2 linked regions of the Ancylothrix sp. D3o genome follow. Each later gene encodes a partner of the first gene's protein in a complex. Links are inferred from orthologs where the notes say so. Each region holds a gene or a part of one and is shown in the gene's direction. Other genes may lie near its edges. The genes, in order: tsaE and tsaD.

The links.
Region 2: the proteins of tsaE (region 1) and tsaD are in contact, whole or in part, in a crystal structure (PDB 6N9A), measured with the Thermotoga maritima proteins. The link is inferred for Ancylothrix sp. D3o from one-to-one orthologs. Residues at the interface, in WP_004082108.1 of Thermotoga maritima: Leu37, Gly38, Lys46, Lys57, Val59, Lys60, Ser61, Thr63, Phe64, Thr65, Leu66, Met67, Val69, Pro71, Tyr82, Arg83, Leu84, Asp86, Asp88, Phe89, Asp93, Ile128, Asp130, Glu131, Arg134; in WP_004082750.1 of Thermotoga maritima: Cys10, Asp11, Arg49, His50, Leu82, Gly84, Gly135, Gly136, Glu154, Thr155, Leu156, Asp157, Asp158, Ser159, Glu162, Asp165, Lys166, Arg169, Leu170, Tyr175, Lys213, Thr214, Leu217, Tyr218, Gln221, Arg222, Asn324.

What each region holds. Positions count from the first base shown.
Region 1 is NZ_JAMXEX010000005.1:95,344-105,580, forward strand. What follows is about bases 6,599-9,557. They hold tsaE (tRNA (adenosine(37)-N6)-threonylcarbamoyltransferase complex ATPase subunit type 1 TsaE), read left to right. Parts: upstream 6,599-7,823; coding sequence 7,824-8,291; downstream 8,292-9,557. Other genes in these bases: yvcK (gluconeogenesis factor YvcK family protein), read left to right, coding at 6,599-7,584; NG798_RS11680 (hypothetical protein), read right to left, coding at 8,360-8,548; NG798_RS11685 (TM2 domain-containing protein), read right to left, coding at 8,655-8,867; NG798_RS11690 (CPBP family intramembrane glutamic endopeptidase), read right to left, coding at 9,015-9,557. Outside these bases: glucose-6-phosphate dehydrogenase assembly protein OpcA, read left to right, coding at 1-841; NG798_RS11645 (cobyrinate a,c-diamide synthase), read left to right, coding at 1,050-2,492; photosystem II reaction center protein Psb28, read left to right, coding at 2,530-2,883; NG798_RS11655 (DUF3288 family protein), read left to right, coding at 3,173-3,469; NG798_RS11660 (MlaD family protein), read right to left, coding at 3,525-4,970; NG798_RS11665 (ABC transporter ATP-binding protein), read right to left, coding at 5,187-5,969; more of yvcK, read left to right, coding at 6,214-6,598; more of NG798_RS11690, read right to left, coding at 9,558-10,237. UniProt on the Escherichia coli protein: Required for the formation of a threonylcarbamoyl group on adenosine at position 37 (t(6)A37) in tRNAs that read codons beginning with adenine.
Region 2 is NZ_JAMXEX010000001.1:800,471-810,566, reverse strand. Bases 6,757-9,574 are described here. They hold tsaD (tRNA (adenosine(37)-N6)-threonylcarbamoyltransferase complex transferase subunit TsaD), read left to right. Parts: upstream 6,757-7,549; coding sequence 7,550-8,599; downstream 8,600-9,574. Other genes in these bases: NG798_RS03355 (hypothetical protein), read right to left, coding at 8,792-9,517; NG798_RS03365 (Photosystem I reaction center subunit III), read right to left, coding at 6,817-7,320; psaJ (photosystem I reaction center subunit IX), read right to left, coding at 6,757-6,777. Outside these bases: NG798_RS03405 (NFACT family protein), read right to left, coding at 1-1,017; extracellular matrix/biofilm regulator RemA, read left to right, coding at 1,441-1,710; gmk (guanylate kinase), read left to right, coding at 1,974-2,537; NG798_RS03390 (Uma2 family endonuclease), read right to left, coding at 2,625-3,446; NG798_RS27970 (DUF2281 domain-containing protein), read right to left, coding at 3,641-3,727; NG798_RS03380 (DUF262 domain-containing protein), read right to left, coding at 3,838-5,820; NG798_RS03375 (photosystem I reaction center subunit XI), read right to left, coding at 5,952-6,437; more of psaJ, read right to left, coding at 6,646-6,756.

The sequences.
Region 1 (10,237 bases):
TATCAATAAACAAAGCAGCAATACTCTGATCTGCTGTGAATACATCACTCTCAAAGGAACTGTAGAAGCTTTGGAACGAGTGGGGGGTATGATTGGAGCTTTATTAATTGGCGAGTTGCCTAAATTCCTGTGGTGGAAAGCAGCCCCGGATATTAATATGGGCTTATTCAAACGCCTTGCTGACGACAGCAACTCGGTTATTGTAGACTCCAGCGCTTTTAATGACCCAGAAGTTGGTGTGCGGCGCGTCCAAGCCCTCATTGATGCCGGTATTGCTGTGGCGGATCTCAATTGGCGCCGGCTGGCCCCCTGGCAAGAATTAACGGCTGAAGCTTTCGATCCCCCAGAACGTCGCTCTGCTATTTATGAAGTTGATCGCGTTACCATTGACTACGAAAAAGGCAATCCTAGCCAAGCTTTAATGTTTTTGGGTTGGCTGGCAAGTCGTCTGGGTTGGGTGCCGGTTTCTTGCCAACAAGAAGACGGCGATTATCAAATTAAACGCATTACATTCCAAGGTAAAGACAACAAAGAAATTGAGGCAGAACTTGCTGCTATCCCCACTGCTGACTGGGGTGATATTCCTGGTGATTTAATTAGTTTGCGTCTGACTTCTACTAACGAACAAGCCGACTGCTGTACTGTTCTTTGCTCTCAAACCACCGGCTGTATGCGGATGGAAGCTAAAGGCGGTGCCCAAGCTTGTCGCATTCAGCAGGTAGCGCCTCGCAGTGACCAAAAAGCTGAAATTCTCCTCAGCCAACAGTTACAACGTTGGGGACGCGAAATGCTTTATGAGGAAAGTTTGGCTGTGACTTCTCAAATTCTTAAGTGTCAATAGTCTTTTGTCCTTGGTCATTTGTCATTTGTCATTTGTAATGTAGGTTGGGTGGAGGAACGAAACCCAACTCTCTCAAGGCTTTGATGGGTTTCGCTTACGCTCTACCCATCCTACAAATAATTAAGTGCTTCTACTTACATCATGTTTACCCTTGACAAAAGACTCTTGAACAAAGGACAAATGACTATGGACTAATGATAAATGACAAATGAGTTTAATTATTGCCGGTGAACGCAGTGGGGCGGGAAAGACTACTATTACTCTGGCGCTTTTAGCTGCTTTGAAATCTCGTGGGGTGCCGGTGCAGTCTTTTAAAGTTGGGCCGGATTATATAGACCCTATGTTTCATCACTATGTTACTGGCCGGCCTTGTCGTAATTTAGATCCTATTCTCACTTCTGAAGATTATGTGAGGAAATGTTTTGCCAAATATACACAAGATTGTCAGAAACCGCCCCAATATGCGCTTGTTGAAGGCGTAATGGGCTTATTTGATGGTGTTAAAACTGCTCACCAACCAGACAAAAATGATTATGCCAGTACCGCACATATAGCTAGAATTTTAGATTTGCCTGTTATATTTGTGATAGATTGTTCGCGGTTGTCGGGTTCGGTTGCCGCCATCGCACACGGATATTGCACATTAGATAGTAGAATTAAAATGGCCGGTGTGGTATTAAATCGGGTGGGAAGTGACCGGCATTTAGAATTACTGAAGGATGCTTTGGAGGGGTTGAATTTGCCGGTTTTGGGGGTGTTAAGGCGTACTGATGAAATTAGCATTCCTGATAGGCATTTGGGTTTAGTTCCTTCTGAAGAGTTAGGGGATTTAGATGCGGTTATTGAGAGGCTTGCTGAGATAGGTAATGAGTGTTTTGATTGGGGAAGTTTGCTGCCGTTATTGGAGATTAAAACCGCAGATGTAGGGCAGGCAAGATGCCTACCCCACCAGTGGGGCGGGCAACATGAGCGCCATTCTACATTTAAGGGATTGGATTTAATAAAAATAGCTGTTGCGCGTGATAAGGCTTTTAATTTTTATTATCAGGATAATCTTGATATGTTGGAGGAGTTAGGGGCTGAGTTGGTGTTTTGGAGTCCGCTGGAAGAGAAAATGCCGGTTGATGTTGAAGGTTTATATTTTGGGGGTGGTTTTCCTGAAGTTTTTGCGGAAAAGTTAAGTGAGAATAAGCGGGGGTTGGAAGCAGTACGGGAGGCAATTTTGGGGGGGATGCCGGTTTATGCTGAGTGTGGGGGTTTGATGTATTTGTGTGAGGAAATTATCGATTTTGAGGGGAAAAATTGGCGGGGGGTTGGGGTTATACCGGCTTCTGCGGTGATGGGTAAAAGGTTAACTTTGGGATACCGGCAATGTGTGGCTTTACAGGATAGTCCGCTTTTAGCAAAAGATCAGGTGGTTTGGGGGCATGAATTTCATCGATCTTCTCTGACACTTTGCTATGAAGGGGAAGAAAAAACTCCCGCACGTTTATTTGAAATCCGGGGTATTTCTGCACAGAGTACAAGCGAGTTGGAAGGGTGGGGGATGCCTAATTTACACGCTTCTTATGTGCATTTACACTGGGGGGCTACGACTGAGTTACCGGCTCGTTTTTTAGAAAGTTGTGTGAAATTTAAGCAGCAAAAATGATAGGCTGGAGATAGGAGTTTATTTTGGGGTGGTTTTTATGCCGGTTGTTTCTGTGCAGTTTATTGATGGTTTGGAAGAGGAAATTAGCGGGGTGAGTTTACGGAAAAATCGCTTTTCTGCTAAAAAAACTGTGGTTTTGACGTTTAAACAAGTTCAGGCTTTGGAAAAGGGGCGCAGTTTTACGAATAAAATTGAAAATCTCTGGCTGCGGGATGAGGAGGGGGCTATTCAGGTTTATCCAAATGGGATTAAGTTTGTTTTTGTGGATGATGATAATTTGTCTGCTGCTGAGTGTTCTTTTGATGTAGAGGGTGAGGAGGCTTTTGAGCGTGTGATGCGGTTTTTACACCGCTATGCTGAGGTTCATGGATTTTCTTTTGAGCAGTCTTGAAAATTGAGGTTTTTTTTGATAAGATGCCGGTTAATTCGTGGCCGGTTAAATAGCCTCTAATTGACCTTTAATATTAATAAATCCGCCTTTACTCGTCAAAAAAACGGCTTTTGAATAATTAGCCAATTGAATTAAGTAAGTCAACTTAATTAAACTCTATATGTAATGTAGGTTGGGTAGAGGAACGAAACCCAACACTCTCGACGCTTTGATGGGTATCGCTTACGCTCTACCCATCCTACAAATAATTAAGTGCTTCTACTTAAAAACCCTCCCACAAAACATCACTATGGCACAATCCACCAATTTAGATCAAAAACACCCCCAAGAAAAAAAAGACAGCGACACCATCGCCACCATCCTAGCAGAAGAACCAAGCGAATATTATCAAGCAGAACTAGCCCGGTTAATCATTCGCTATAAAGGATTTCCCGGCGCCAAAGAAATTAAAAAAAGCCTCCAAGAAATCCTTGATAAATGGGGAATAACCGAAGAAAAACTATTTGAACTCACCCGCGAAATTCACGCCAACAAAAACATATTTAAAAGCTACACCCAACAAGGAGACGAGGAAGAATGGATCTAACACCAAAACTGTAGAAAAAGCCAAATAATTTTTCACCTTTTTTTCTTAATTTCTGTTACTCCTCACCCTGCGGTGAAGGCGTATTCACCGCCGCCCTCACCGGCAAAATCACCCTAACCGTCGGGAGTTGTTGCTTCTTCAAAACAGCCTCCCCGTTATCTTCCACAACATCTTGTGCTAACCTATCAACCGTCAACTGTAAAGGCGCCACACTCTTCGCAACCTCCACCTGCTGCTGTAACTGTTGAGTTGAAGAAACCAAGCCACTCAACCCATTAACCAAGCGGCGAATATTCCCTCGAAACTGCGGATCACCAGTCAACTCATCCAGATCAGAAGTAATCTTTTCAGCATTTTGAAAAACCACCCGCGCCGACTCCAAAGTTTGCTGTAAAGTGATCAAATTAGAAGGATCAGAAAGCTGGCGCAAATTCGCAGAAGCCAAAGCCGCATTCGCCGTCGCCGTCTCAATATTGCGAATTGTTTGCCCCTCAGAAAAAGTGCGAAAATTGGCAGAAGCCAAAGCAGCATTCGCCGATAAACTCTCCAAATTTCTAATAAACTCCGCCCCCTTCACCTGATCCAAAATTGGCGACAAACCACCCACAGCCGTCCGTAATTCCACACTTGTCGCACCCAAATTATCCAACGCCGCCACCAAATTTGAACTATTACTCATCACCAAATTATTCACATTTGTAATCAAACGATCTGCTTGCGCCGCACTTACACGAACTTGATTAGCCGTCAAAGTAAACTCATTCATACTCGAACTAAACTGATTAGTTAATCCCCCCACCTGATTAACAACCTGATCCACCGAATCGCCAATTTGATTAGCCTTCTGCGTCAAATTATTAGCATTTTCAGAAAAACCCCTCAACTCCTGACGAACCGACTGACTTAAACTCGAAAGTTCCCTTGTCAAATCACTCACCCCCGCCGTCGCCGTTGCACTATTTTCTACCAACGTATTAATATTTTTAAACAACTCAGGATTATTCACCACGTTAGTCAACTCAATCGTAGACTCAATCAGCCTCGTAAAACTCACCCCTGTTTCTCCTTGCACCTTAGAATTATTACAAATAATCAAATCCGAGTTACAATTTTTATCCAAAGGCTTAGTCACATTTGACCCCAAAGAAACGGGAATAGTCGAAGTAATATCAATATAAGTATCGCCAATCAAACCCGATTGATTGGAAGTAATTAAAACCCCCTCACGAGGAATCACCAAATCCGATGGAGTCACCTCCACCGTCACCGCTACCGTATTTGGACCCGGATTAATCGCTGTAATTTTACCCACACTAACGCCACGATAGCGAACCTCCGTCCCCACTTCCAGCCCTTCCGCTTCCTGAAAATTCACCACAAACCGATAATAATTTCTCCCCAAAGTCAGCCCGCCCAACCACAAAACCAAAGCCCCAAAACAACCCACCCCCAACAAGAGCAACAAACCCACAGATCCTTCTCGCACTGTTCGGGAACGCATAACTTTTTCCTCTGCAATGTTTTAAAATTAAATTTGTCCTGTGTCTTCTGTCCGGTGTCAACCGTCTTGCATTAATGGTCACTAGCGATAGACCCTGATCTTTTTGCAATCACTCTTGACCAATGACCAAAGACGATTATTTTTCGATGTTAGGTCTTCGCTTCTCCTTATTTTAAAACAAACCAAAATACATCTATCTAAAGATAGAAAATTATGTTAACCGGCAACAACAATCGGGCCGGTGACACTGCCGCTAAAAAATTGTCGAATTAACGGATCAGTTGTCGTATCAATGTCATCAATTGTACCTACCCACTGCACCTTACCTTGATAAAGAAATACAATTCGGTCAGCCGTGCGGCGAATTGTACTATCCTGGTGAGTCACCATCACATAGGTACTGCAACCCCCTTGATTTTGTTGCAAATCCCGAATTAAATCTTCTATCACCGTAGAAGCAATCGGATCTAAACCGGCAGTAGGCTCATCATAAAGCACCACCTCTGGCGTATCACGAGGATTATCAGGGTTACTCAAAATCGCCCTCGCAAAACTGACTCGCTTACGCATCCCACCGGAAAGCTGATCAGGATAGCGATCAGCCACCCCAGACAACCCTACTCTTTCCAAACTTTCCTCCACCAATTCCCGAATTTTATGGCGCGGAAGTTTGGATCGCTGGTAAAGTAAAAAACCCACATTTTCATCAACCGTCAAGGAGTCAAACAAAGCCGCTTGCTGAAACACCATACTAATGCGAATCGGGTCAAAAGCATCGCCAATCAAACCCTGTCGAAGCTGACCCTCCACATAAACCTCGCCGCTATCGGGCGCAAGCAACCCCGCCATAATTCGCAAAGATGTAGATTTCCCCGTCCCCGACGGGCCGATAATGGCCAAAGCCTCACCCCGGTAAACGGTCAGATCGACTTGATCCAAAATCAGATTGTCACCAAACGACTTAGAAATGCCCTTAAGCTCAATTACTCCCTCTTTCATAGAAAAAAACTCAACTTGCTAGTAAGCACCGGCAAACCGGAGATTGATTTTCAAAAATTTAAACGTCACTTTCTGGCAGTATATCTTGAGACAAACTCAATGGCAGTCCTGCCAACTGCAACATTAGACACAGAAACTTTGTCAGATTAACCTTAGAAGCGTAATTATTTTACTTGCCGCTACAGCATCAAAGCCGTGTAAATTGTCTGTTCATAGGTCTTAATCCCTTACACCCCTAAACCGTATGTCAATAGGATTATTCAAACAAGCGCTTTTCGTCCTTACCCACGAATCTCGAAACCATACACCGAACCGACTTAGCCAGTGGTTTAAATGGTTATCTCCGGGGTTATTTGTTAAACGCTGGTTACTAATGAGTGCCGGTGGCGTCCTCCTCACGAGTCTCGGCATTGCCATTTGGATCAAACTCACCCCCATTTTTTACCTGATCCAAATCATCGAAGAGATCCTCGAATACCTCACCACAGTCATTCCCAGCTACATCAGCGGCCCTTTTGTTCTCGCTTTTGGCCTGATCCTAATATTTTGGGGCCAAACCCGGACTGTCGGTTCGATCACCAAAGTTTTGATGCCAGAAGGCGAAGAAGAACTCATCGACTTGTTGATGTCTCACCGCAAACTACACCGAGGCCCAAAAATCGTAGCCATTGGCGGGGGCACCGGTTTATCAACGCTTCTCAGAGGACTGAAAAAATATAGCGCCAACATCACCGCTATTGTGACTGTTGCTGATGATGGTGGTTCCTCTGGCAGACTGCGCCGCGAAATTGGTGTGCTTCCCCCCGGCGATATCCGCAACTGTTTGGCAGCCTTAGCTGATGAAGAAAAACTGTTAACTGAATTATTCCAATATCGCTTTAAAGCCGGTAACGGTTTAATCGGGCACAGTTTCGGCAACCTTTTTCTCACCGCTATGAGTGACATTGAAGGCGATCTTGAACAAGCTATCGCGGCTAGTTCTAAAGTCCTGGCAGTACGCGGCCAAGTTTTACCGGCCACTCTCACTGATGTTAACCTCTGGGCTGTGCTGAGTGACGGAAGACGCATTGAAGGCGAGTCTAGCATTACTGAGGCCGGTGGTAATATCGTCAAAATTGGCTGCACCCCCGCCAACCCGCCGGCTTTACCCAAAGCTTTGCAAGCTATCCGCGAAGCTGATTTGATTATTATTGGCCCTGGCAGTCTCTACACCAGCGTCATCCCTAATTTACTGGTTCCCGAAATTGCCGAAGCTATTGAACAAACTAAAGTGCCCCGAATTTACATTTGCAATATTATGACCCAACCAGGGGAAACGCAAGATTACAGCGTGGGTGATCATATCAAAGCTATTGATAATGCTTGTGGTGGTAAACAATTGTTTAATTCTGTTATTGTCCAGCGAAAAGTACCCTCTGCTCAAGCTTTAATTCGTTATGCTCAAGAAAAATCTACACCTGTTTTTCTTGACCGAGAAGCGATTGCTAAATTGGGCCGACGTATTGTTTTAGCAAATATTATGGAAGAAGACACCGAAACTGGCTATGTTCGCCACAACCCTTACCAGCTTGCTCGCGTTTTGCTGCGTTGGTATAGCCGTGTTCAAGCTTTGTAATTGCTTTTGTCTGTGGCGGCTGTTTTCCTGACAGCTAGATTGGCTCTTTTTGATTATTTTCTGGAAATTTTATTAACTTCCAAGCTTTGATCTGTTTTCCCAATTAGCCTTTTTTTCTGTGAGGAATTTTTGGTAATTCTTTTCATGTTTACTGCTTTTGTGGTATGATAAATATCCTGTAATAAAGTTTATTCTTAGCTTAGTTTTAGAGTGCTTTTTTGTGTTTTGGTTAGTGTAAAATGACCCGAAAATCAACTATTCTAAATCTTCCTACTCCAGACTCAACTTACCGTCTGGGATTTTGTCTTGGCGAAACTTTAAAACCGGGGAGTTTGCTGTTATTAAAGGGCGATTTAGGGGCTGGGAAAACGACTTTGGTTCAAGGGTTGGCTGAAGGTTTAGGTATTGCGGATTTGGTTGTTAGTCCTACTTTTACGCTGATTAGCGAATATACTGATGGTCGTATCCCTCTTTACCATTTTGATTTATACCGGCTTGCGGAGGGGGAAGCGGCGAGTTTATACCCGGAGATTTATTGGGAAGGGGTGGAAGTAACACCGGGGATTGTGGCGATAGAATGGGCTGAGAGATTGTTATATAAGCCGGCTCAATATTTAGAAGTTTGCTTGACAGATTTAGGGGATTGTGGTAGACAGGCGGAGTTACTGCCGGTGGGGGGTTTTGATTTGAAAAATTTGGTTTTTTAAATGTAGCAATACCGATAAATTTATTTAAGTGCTAAAGGTTAAATTACCCTAGAAAAGTTAATGTCTGATTAAAATTCACGTCGGCGCCGGTAATACCCCAGATAAACTAAAGCAAACCCCGCTTGCAAAACCAAGATTAATCCATAGCATTTGAGCAAAACATTGGTTTCCAACTCGGCAAAAGTACCGAAGGCACCGGCACTCACAACTGTCAGCAAAAGTAGAAAAATGAGCTTTTTTGCAGTCAAATCCAGCATAATTTTTTCTTCTTATTTTTAGTGCTTGTTGAGTTGTGCCGGCTTTTTGAAGAGCGGTAAAAGAACGAGCCAAACAACACCCAGGATAAGGAACCAATGATTCTAATTAAACCAAACTGCGGCCCTTACTATCAGGTAGATTATCCAAAACCAACAGTATAAAATCAATTATCCACCAAATACCGAAACCGCCGCCGGTGAGAAGCTGAATCACTCCTATCGTCACATATCCCATGTAAAAACGATGGATGCCTAAAACACCCAGAAAGAAGCACAACAGTAGAGCCGCCGCTTTAGATTTCGGAGAATTATGGCTCATTTTAACCTCTCTTGAAAATCTGCACAGGTTGATTTCCTGTACTATATCTTACGTCTCTAAAATATCCTGCAAAAGACATAAAAATTTAATATTTTCGGTTGTCTACGCAGGAATACTTAGCGTTTTTGAAATAAGTAGCGATTTTTTTTAATTCGCTGCACTCCCCAAAACATACAAGCTCAACAAGGTGCCGCTATTCCATAAACTATGGAGAAACATCGAAGCCAGCAAATTACGAGATCGGCTATAAACGAAGCCTAAAATTATTCCCAGTGTTGCTAAAGGTAGCACTTCAGAAACATTCAAGTGTGCGACTGCAAAGATTAAACCGCTGAGAACAATTGCCCCCCAAACCGGCATATAACGAGTCAGGGATGGTAATAAAAAACCGCGAAACATGATTTCTTCAAAGATTGGTGCGCCGATGGAAGCGGTGAGAAAGAATATCGTCAAAGCCACAGCATCTTTGCTTTCTAAAGCTATGGGTAAAATAGCATTACTGCCACCTTGTCCTTGCCAGATTTTTTGGTTGATTAGGGATACTAAAACTACGAGCGGAAGCGCGGCTAAATAGCCACCTAAGCCCCAGAAAAACCATTTTCCTTTTAAATCAATGCGAAACCAATCTTTCGGCAGGGGAGTAAAGGGTTTGACGGAAAAATAAATGGCTAATATTCCGCCAGCGGCAAGAACAATATAGGTGAATAAGATGTAAATTGCTTTGCCTCGCACATCGAAGGTTCCGGGGTTAATTTTTAATAGTGCGTTGATGGTTTGGAGGAGTAAGGGAGCGGCAATTTGTGAGATAAAGAAGAAGCCACCAACTAGCACTTGCCAGATTATTTCCCAATCCCAGGGAGTTTCCCAAGCGACATCGCCATTGGTGGCTAAAACTGCTTGTTTGCCTTTGATTAATTGTTGAATGAGTAAGCCAATTAGTAAGCCGGTGCCGCCGATAAATCCTATGGTGGGAACTATGCCAATTATGCCGAGTTTGATTACAGCTTGTTCGGCAATTTTTTGTTCGTTTGCTTCGAGGGTGGCGAGGCTGGTTGTGTCTTTTTTAATTTGGTAATATTCGCTTAAGGCTTGATAGCGAAACCAGCCATCTAAGTTTTGTTTAATTACACTTTCTGTTTCTGGAAAAATGCGGGAATTTGCTAAATTTTCTAAGACTTGAGCGGTTTGGACAACCGGCCTTTCTATAGTTTCATTGGAGGCGTATTTGACAATGTTTTGCCAGCTTTGAATGGCTTTATCTTTTTGGTTATTTTTGAGTTGTAAAATGCCTAAGCGTAAATCAATTTCATCGAGGGAATTTTGCTGTTGGTTGAGTATGGATAGCAGTTTTTTTTGTTCTGTGGCGGTGG
Region 2 (10,096 bases), on another replicon or contig:
TTGCAAATTTGCCATCAGCAAGTCTGCATCCTGCCGGTGTTTGTCAGCATCCGCTGCTTGTTCGAGGCGTTGTTTAAAACCATTGGCTTTGACGTGGAGTTTTTGCAATAAATTACTTAACTTTTGGCTTAACTGATGACGCAGTTGTTTGAATTCCTGCAAGTTTAACTGGCCGGTGTAATATTCGTTGAGCAATTCATTCACCGAAGCGAAAGATTTTCCCTCCACCCAACCCAACACCGAGTAACCTTGTTCAGTCATAACTGGCTGAAACTCTTTCTGCTCAAGGGCTTGTAACCATTTTTGCCAAAAGCCGACCAATTGCTCGTATTTTTCCTCCCTAAGCTGGTTGGTGGGGGTTTCCGGGTCAATACCGGCAGCGTTGCACATTTCCCGCACCAAAGACGAACTTAAACCACGATAATTTTTTAGCAACTGCCGCACCACCGGCCCAGGAATCAAGGTAATGCGTTCTTTCCAGCGTTCAAAAGCCTCGTCTAAACTCGGTATCGTATCTGTCAGCGCTGGGGGAAGTTCGTAAGGCTGGCCGGTTAAAATTGGACGCACACTTGATTGTTGTTCATTAACTTGGTGAGCAGCCGTAACAATGAGGTTCTCTTGGTTACAGAGAATGATGTTACTGCGTTTGCCCATAACTTCCACATACAGATGCCATAAAATCGGGTCCCCAGGCCGGCGGGCAAATTGCAAATCTAATATCCTCTCCCAAGAGGCAATGCTCTCGATAGCTACCAAGGCTAAACCGCCGAGTTGGTGACGTAGCTGTTGGGAAAACGTAAACGTATCGGGAACGCGAGGCGGAGGGTTGCCGGCGCACAGGCGAGCGGCTTGGGGATGGCAAGATATTTCTAGCCATCCGCGACCTTTGAGAGTGCGGAGGCTTGTGACGATGGTGTGCCGGTCGCGCTGGTACACTTGTTCTAAACGGGCCGGTAGCCACAAAGAACGCAACTCTGAACACACCGCAGTTAAAGTCGTAAAATCAACAGGTTGCACGGCTAAAGGTTTTGGCGATTCCAAAAATGGACAACATCTTCCATGCTGGCAGATTGTGAGCCAAAGTTGCTTGCTCTCAAAATCGGTGAAGGTTGATAAACAGATTCTAAGATAAGCAGCAAAGATGTATTTAAAGAACCGAGCACGATGTCACCCATTACCATGAGTTGCCGGTATTTTTGAGCCTCCGGCCACGTTTGGACGGCGCTAGACAACCAAAAAAGCCGAAAAAAATCTAAAAACTCTAATTTGCCTAAAATTTAGGCTTGTGGGTCAAGAATCTAGGGGATAGGATTGGAATGATCCTTAAGTAGCCTTCAAGCGAACAGGACAAAATTTAAAGCGTGAGTCGGTTACACCGGTTCTTGCTATTGGTTAAAAAGTTAAAGTTTTTCGACCTACGGCTCAGCCGTAGCGTGTGTTATGGACAATCATATTCAATTGATTAATATTGGCTTTGGCAATATCGTATCGGCTCACCGGGTGATTGCGATTGTCAGTCCAGAGTCTGCTCCTATTAAGCGGATCATTAGTGATGCACGAGAGCGAGGTCAGCTTATTGATGCTACCTACGGGCGGCGGACACGAGCGGTTATTATTATGGATTCGAGTCATGTGATTTTGTCGGCTATTCAGCCTGAAACAGTGGCTAACCGCTTTGTTATTAGCAAGGATGGACAAACGGTGAGTTAGGTTTGGAAATTTTTTGCACTCGGTTGGGGTGGCTGTTTTTTAAGCGCGGATGTTAGGCGTAGCCGCGCGTAGCGCTACGCGGAGAATGGCGGCTGAAAGCTTGGTTTCTCTTCGCGGCGGCTAGGCTTCAAAATACAGTAAGCACCCCAGAGTTAGCAGCCTACAGTAAACACACCCCACTACGCAGTCCCCCTGGCCGGTTGCTCGAAATACCCTACCCATTGCAAGATGGGGGGGAGAGTTTTAGACAGATAACGAGGATTATGGAAATCGGTAAGTTAATTGTTTTGACAGGGCCAAGTGGGGTAGGCAAGGGGACGTTGTTGAGAGCGTTACGTCGGCGTCATCCTGAGTTATATGTTTCGATATCTGTCACGACTCGTACTCCTCGTGAGGGGGAGGTTAATGGCAAACACTATTATTTTATTGACCGTAAGCAGTTTGATAATTTGGTGGCGGCTGGTGATTTGCTAGAGTGGGCTGAGTTTGCCGGCAATTGTTATGGCACTCTCAAAAGTCAGGTAGAATCTCACATTAATAAAGGTGATTGGGTAATTTTAGAAATTGAGTTAGAAGGTGCAAGACAAATTAAACAGACGTTCCCTGAAGCCCTACGGATTTTTATTTTGCCTCCTACTTTTGATGAGTTAGAAAAACGCATTCGCGCTCGCGGTCAAGATACGGAAGAGGCAATTTTTAGACGTTTGGAACGGGCAAAAGAAGAAATTGCGGCAGCGGGTGAATTTGATTTGCAAATTGTTAATGATGATTTAGAGGGCACTTTAGAACACATTGAGGGGGCGTTGTTTGTGCCGGTGGGTTGTTGATTTTTTGTAGGTATTTAGAAATCCGGTTTGTTGGGGTTTCTTGCTATTGTTTGTAGGGATACCGCTAGGGGTTCCCTACATTTGTTTTTACAAGCTGTCGGGATTTTCCCCTAGTTCTCGCAGCCGTGCTGCTAAACGTTCAGCACGTTGGGCTTCGTGTTCGGCACGTTGGGCTTCCTGTTCAGCACGTTGGGCTTCCTGTTCAGCACGTTGGGCTTCCTGTTCAGCACGTTGGGCTTCCTGTTCGGCGCGTTGCTGTGCTGCTTCTTCTGGGAGGAAAACGAGGTTTCCTTGGGTGTCGTAAAACCTGAGCCAAGGGGCGGTTTCTCGGTCAATGGTGCCTTCCCAGGTTCCCAGCCAAAAGCCTAATGTTTGACTCCAAAGCCGGCCCTGTTCGTTGGGCTCAAGGGGTTGGTAGTGGTGAGCCGCATCCAGACTCCAGCCTTGTAAGGTGTTGGGGTTAAAGGGGTCATAGACAAAGTAATCTCTGGTGCGAAAAGTACGCTCGTAGAGATGTTTTTTGTCGTTTTTGTCGATATTGGCTGTGCTGGGGCTCATTAGTTCTACGATGGTGTCTGGGTAGCGCCCGTTTTCTTCCCAGACGACCCAGCCTTGGCGAGTTTGGGTGCCGTCTACGTCGAGAACGACGAAGAAATCTGGCCCTCTAAAGTCGCGGTTACGGGCTTGTGCGCTGCTGTAGTAGATGAACATATTTCCGCCGGTGAAGTAATCTTGCCGGTCGGCCCAGGCTTGCTGTAGTGAACGTATGAGGACGTTCATGGCGATACGGTGGCGGTTGCTTTCCAAGGGTTCCCCGTCGTCAAAGATTAGGTCTGTGGGTGGCATGGGGGGTGTCCACCAGTCGTCTTGGGTTTCAGGGGTTGTGGTTTGTGTTACCTCAACGTTCATGGCACCGGCTCCCTACGCATGAGTTGATTTTTTCATCATAAATGATTTTTGGGGGTTGATTGGTAAGGATTTTGATGTTATGGATGGGGGTTTATTTTTTGCAGGGGTTGGTGGAAATTATCAGAGATAAATAGCTGGCCGGTTTAATTTCTCTAACCTGATGGTTGTTTAAGGTTTTCTGAAGATGAGTGAGTTTAGGAATGTTTTTCTAGGAGATATTGGGCGTAATGCAATATTTCTTTTTTTAGAGATTCTGGCATTTTGAGGAGAGTTTTAAAAATCTCTATGTCAATAACTCGATGGAATTGCTTTTTAGCTGTGCCGCAATTCAGGCAAAGGCGGGTTGGACATAAAATATAGCCTGTATTATTACTGGTTGTCTCATCACTTCTTACTTTTCCTCTTCTAACTCAAGCTGCCAGTTTTCTTCTGATATTTCTGCGGTTTGTATTGCTTTAATACAGAAACTATGGATACGTTTTGCTGATAAAGAAACTTCGATAAAAGCTCCATTTTTAAGTCTCCGCCATTCTTTAAATCCTTTTTCATCCCATGCCACAAAACCAGGGAATTGTTCTACAATATCTTGAAACCGCTCCGAATCAAAATCCGCAATAGTATTTAAGGTTAGTTCTAAAACATCTCGCCAGGTTTTCACCACCTCTTCTTGACCAAAAATACGCAATTTTTTCGGTTTGCGACCTGTGATGTTATGGAGAGAAGGCTCTTCAGGCGATTCTTCCCCAAAATAACTCCAAATTTTTAAAGCAATATCAGCCAAATATTCACCCCGTGCTTCTATGTCTTCTTGGCACCAACTTTGCTTATCACCAAAACATTTATTTAACTCCAGGTTGCTATCTTGAAAGTGAGTTCGCTTCTTCAAAAAATCAGCATTAGAAAGCTCAGAATTATAGCCAGTTAGCGTTAAGTTACCTAAAGTATGTAGCAGTAACTCATGGGTGATCTGGCAATCTTCTCCTAAGTGTTCCTTCCACCAATCCGTCAAACTCTGGGGCATAATATGCTCAATAGTAAGCCCTTTTAAAGCAACTTTTTCTTTGTGATTAAAAGATTCTTCTATAGATTCCAGAATCAACCTTGCCTTTTGTGTGCGATTTATTCCGTACAGTTGCACATCCATTAACCTGTCTTTAAACTCGCTATCTTTTGGATATTTCTGTTTCTGGAGAGCTAATTTTAAACGCTCTATAAAATTTGATTCAGCCAAATTGGAATCTTTGCTCACTTGTGAATAAAGCAAAGCAAACAGGCGATTTAAACCTCTGGTTTGAATATTGCAAACAAAACGCCGTAAAACGAAGTTTTCTATAATTTTTAAAATTATAAGAAATTCGTCTTCAGTTATTTTGCTTTTTGCCCAATCATCATAGCAGTTCAAAAGAAATGGGTAGACTGTCCCTACTTCTAGGCTATTTAAGCGCAAAAGATACTTACGAACTTCCTCCTTTTCTTCACGGTTTGGATCCAAAAGTTTTGCATAGTATTCTGCAAAAATCGATAAATCTTTAAGGTAGAGAACTGGATCACCTTTAGAAATTCGGTCTTTAATCTGGAAATAAATTTCACCTTTGTTAACTACTGATCCACTTTTTGTTAAGTAATGGCGAATAAATTCCGTGAGGTTATCCCCTAAAAGTTCCTGCATTGGTAGCCAGTATTTATCATAAATAGATTCTTGATTATTTACCTCAATTTTCATAAAAAAGTAGTTCCGAATCAGATCCGCTTGGGTTAACAACTTTCCTTTGGCGTTTAAACTTTCAAAGACAAGATAAGGATCGTCATCACTATTAAGAACAACGCTTACAAGCGAAAAATTGCTACATATAACTTTTTTTAATTTTTGAAAATCTATTTTGCTTAGGTGCAATTTCTTTTCAAAAAAGCCATAAGATTCGGAAATACCGTTTTTCTCAATTGGGGTTTCAGACTGAATAATTCGGTAGAATGCTTCTCTATCTACCTGTGTAGGCTGAATTTTATAAAAATCTAAGCCTTCCTCATACTGGTTTACTAGAATAGTATTCTGAATTTGATCTGCTAATTTTTGATCAACCGGCTTGGCTTTATCCCGCAAAGCCGCAAGTAATATAAAAATTGTTGTTATGCGTTGTTGTCCGTCGATTAAAATATATTTGGGACATCCTCCGGGCGCAGAGTCTGCCGGCATCGTTACAATGGAACCCATAAAATGAACACGGGGATTTTCCTGTTCACAGAGGGTGATAATATCATCCCACAACGCTTGCCACTCAGATTTTGTCCAACTGTAAGCTCGCTGAAACAATGGGACAACGTATTGTATTGTCCCTTCGATAATTTTTTGTAATTTTTCTTCAGAGGCTTTCATTGGCGGATCTCCTTAACTAAGTTAGAGATGTTTGATTAAAAAAACCGCAGATGTAAGGCAGGCAGGATGCCCGCCCCACAAATAAAAAGCCGGCGTCTTTTTGAAAAGCACCGGCCTAAAAGAAAGAGAATTTAGAAAATAATTAACTTCACAACTTGATATACCAAATACGCCGCAACACCACCACCAACACCGCCAACTAAAAAGCCGGTTGCAAAATCTCTCCACCCTTTTTGCGTTTTAAAATCTTCTGGCACTTGCGGTGTCGTCACCGTTTCCACCGGCAAATTAATATCCAAAACCGCCGCATAAAGCGACAAAGCAAACGTTAAAATTATCACCACACTAATTGTTGATAACAACCCGATAAAATCCGCAATTGTCGTCTCCCGCAGCGGATTAAACCAACAAAAAGGCCCAAACAAAAAATAACCATGCGCCATCCCTACTTCTAAACCCCGCCGGGACGCCGATAAATTCTTTCTATAAGCCGGTAAACTATTAATAAACTTCAAAGTCCAACCAGAAGCATTCACCGGCGTAGCCAAATTTCCCACCAGCGGATCACCAGCCGGAAACACAACCTCATTATCTCTTGCATCACTCTTTGACTGCATAAACCCTTCCAAATTTAGATTTTAGATTTTAGATTTTATAATTTTAAACAAAACTTTTCAATACTAACGGACTGGGGATTGGTGACTGCTGAGTGAGAGGGAAAAATAAAGTTAAAAATTAGCTAGAACTGCCAAAAAACTAACTTTTAACACCGGCTCTTTCCCTTCCCAATCACCAATCCCCAACCCCCAGTCACCAATCACCTAATTATGGCAGGGGATGGAAAAGCAAATCGGGGAAAAAGCGATTAAATTCAATCAAGAGAGCCGCCGTAAAGCTCAACCAGATAGTAGCCAACACCGGCGCCGAAGACAGAAAACGTAAAAAACCTGTTTGCATGACCAACTCTCCTAAAAACAGTTAATTTTTCAAAACAACCTAGCGAGGCGAGATAGGAATTTCGCTATCTTTAGCATACAACTCGCCGCTCAGGGCTTCTTTAATTGCTGCCAAAGGCCAAATAAACCCAGTCAGCATTTTGCTAAGAGCCAAAGGCACATTGATGATGATTTCGTTTTCTTCGGGGCTATCGCTCTTACGAACATCAATCAAATAAGCCCGACCAACCCAGCCGATCCAACCGGCAATATACAAAAACAAAATGCTAGGAATAATAAAATCCCCTGCATGACTCCACCGGCCATCTGCAATCAAATGAGGCAGACCTTCTGGGCCGCACAAAGCTTGCGAATAACGCTCAAACCGTTTTTGTCCAGACTGCGGATCAGCCGTTGTATTCCGTGCATTTTCTGCCCGCATTTGGAACGCCGGCGACTCACTGCAAGGCACCAAACCAGCCACATTCGGCTCACCGGCAAACGCGGTGGGCACACAAGAGATCCAAAGACCTATGGCCAAAACTAACGCCAGAATTCGTCTCATGGAAGTGTTTCCTTTTGTTAAGAAAAGCAAAGTTTTTTTGACAAAATGCAATGGCCTACTATAGGAGAGTTAATCAAAGCAGTCTGTTGGTAACAGAAACATCAAAGAACCCGCCCGCACATATCAGCAATTGCACTCTTGATTAGAGCATATAATACTCCCCCAAGTTAACTTAGGAAAGATTAAGCTACTAAAAGCAAAGAATCCATTTCACACACATTACCAGTCAATGGCAACCGTTTTAGCAATTGAAACAAGTTGTGACGAAACAGCGGTGGCAATTGTAAAGAATCGTGAAGTAATTAGCAGTATCATTACCTCACAAATAGCCACCCACCGACAGTATGGAGGCGTTGTCCCAGAGGTTGCCTCTCGCCTTCACGTCGAAAGCATCAACCCAGCCATCGCCCAAGCCTTCGCAGAGGCCGGTTTAAACTGGACAGAAATCGACGGCATCGCCGCCACCTGCGCCCCTGGCTTAGTCGGCTCGCTCATGGTAGGTGTCACCACCGCCAAAACCCTCGCCATATTGCACCAAAAACCCTTTATAGGCATCCACCACCTCGAAGGGCATATCTACGCCTCCTATCTCAGCGATACCAGCCTGCAACCACCCTTTTTATGCCTATTGGTATCAGGAGGACACACCAGCCTCATTCACGTCAAAGACTGCGGCGTGTACGAAACCCTCGGACAAACCCGCGATGATGCCGCCGGCGAAGCCTTTGATAAAGTCGCACGCTTACTCGGTTTAGCTTACCCAGGCGGGCCGGTCATTGATAACCTCGCAAAACTTGGCAACCCAGCCACCTATCCCCTCCCCGAAGGCAACATCTCCTTACCGGCCGGTGGTTATCACCCCTATGACTCCAGCTTCAGCGGCCTAAAAACCGCCGTTTTGCGCCTAGTCAAAAAACTGCAAAGCGAAGGCGGAGAAATGCCGGTGAACGACATAGCCGCAAGCTTCCAGCAAACCGTAGCCAAAAGCCTAACCCGCCGCGCCATCAAATGCGCCCTTGATTGCCAATTAAAAACCATCGCCGTCGGCGGAGGCGTAGCCGCCAATAGCGGTTTAAGACAACACCTGCAACAGGCAGCCGAGCAAAACAACCTCAAAGTCATCTTCCCGCCCATGAAATTCTGCACCGACAACGCCGCGATGATCGGCTGCGCCGCAGCAGAACACCTAAATCGAGGCCACACATCCCCCCTCACCTTGGGCGTTCAATCTCGACTTTCCCTTAGCCATCTGATGCAGCTATATAGTAAAACCGCCTAAAACCTCTCAATACCCTTTCCCTCGTTCTGTGGCTCAGCCAGAGAATTAATATAGGAGGTAGCGCCTCCAGTTCCCAAGTAAAGCCACAGAACGAGAAACCCAGGGCTAAAACCGAACTTAAAGACTTAAATTTTTCCCCTAAAAAGTCTTTGTATTCCCAGATCCCGAAATAACCACCATCGCATCACATTCTTAGAACCGCCGGCCTAATAAGCGTTGGCGCACACTTTCAGCGATTTTGTGGCCCAAGTAATCAGGAATTAAACTTTCATTTGGCCCTAGCAGATATAAAATTAAGCGAGTCCGCCCTCGCCAGACAAGCAAATTGGCGTTAACCACCAGCAGATCCTCTTGCCAGATAGCATACATAACCTTATAAAAAAGTCCAGGTTGGTTATCAGCTTCAATTAAAAGAGCCGGTAGGTGAAAAACCGGATCTACATAAAATTCAGTTTCTACATCTTCTAAACCGGCATCGAGATTAAATTCAACAGCCAGCATTTCTTCAACTTCAAAATGGCCGGCCAAAGCTTCTCGAACAGCCCTGCAAACATTTTCAGCAGTTTTATCTGTAAGAGCCTTACCCCCGCGCGAAACCACCAACTTGATAAACACCAACATCGGGGGATAAATTTGGCCATACAGACTAAGGCTGTGAATGGTGAGCCCATAGGCAGCCAAAACGCCAAAAATATCACTGAGTAAAAACGATTGGTTACGATAGGCAAAATGTAAGGCACTTTTACTGCCTTCAGGTCGCAGTTCAATCACAGCTTGCTTAGTTTTATAAAGCTGGTAGGCTAGCTTTAGGTTTTGCAGTTGGATCTCACTGCTGACAAATTGTTCATAAAACTGGGGAAACGCTCGGTTGAAGCGTTTTAGCAGTTCCAGCGTCGATGATTTTAAACCCGCAGCCATAATAAGGGGAACACACGAAAGGCCCAGTCAAATGCACTAAAAGTTAAAAATCCCAGCCGCCTACTATCAAACTCTGTTAAAAAAGTATCGCCCAATGGTTGCTCTTGAGCAGCCACCATTAGCCAACAATTCATAACGAGGAACTCCCACGCTTGGGGGGTGATGCAAACCCAATTAAGCACGCGACAGGTTTGGGCCTGTGCTCAGCGCCGAGGGCAACATCTGGGGGGTTCTGGGAGAGAATAAGACGCACTGGCTTTTTTATCGTATTCCACAATTGCAGTGGTGGGAAAATTTATATATCACCGCCCAGGCTGTAGGAATTTGCCGGCCCCATCGCACAAGTAAGGGTGAAATCTGCTTTTGTGGGTTTTTCGCTTTGTTTTTGATGTTAATTGTCGAAAAATTTAATGTTTTTGTGTTGCTCACCTCTTTCTAAAGGTTAAACTTGAATCACTTAATCAACAACACTGCTCGATACCCCTGGCTGTTTTTTAGGCGGAAAATGCAGCCTCCCACTACCGGCATCTTAATTGCTTGCGAGGTTTGGGAATGGTTTTACCGGCCCGCCAAAATCCT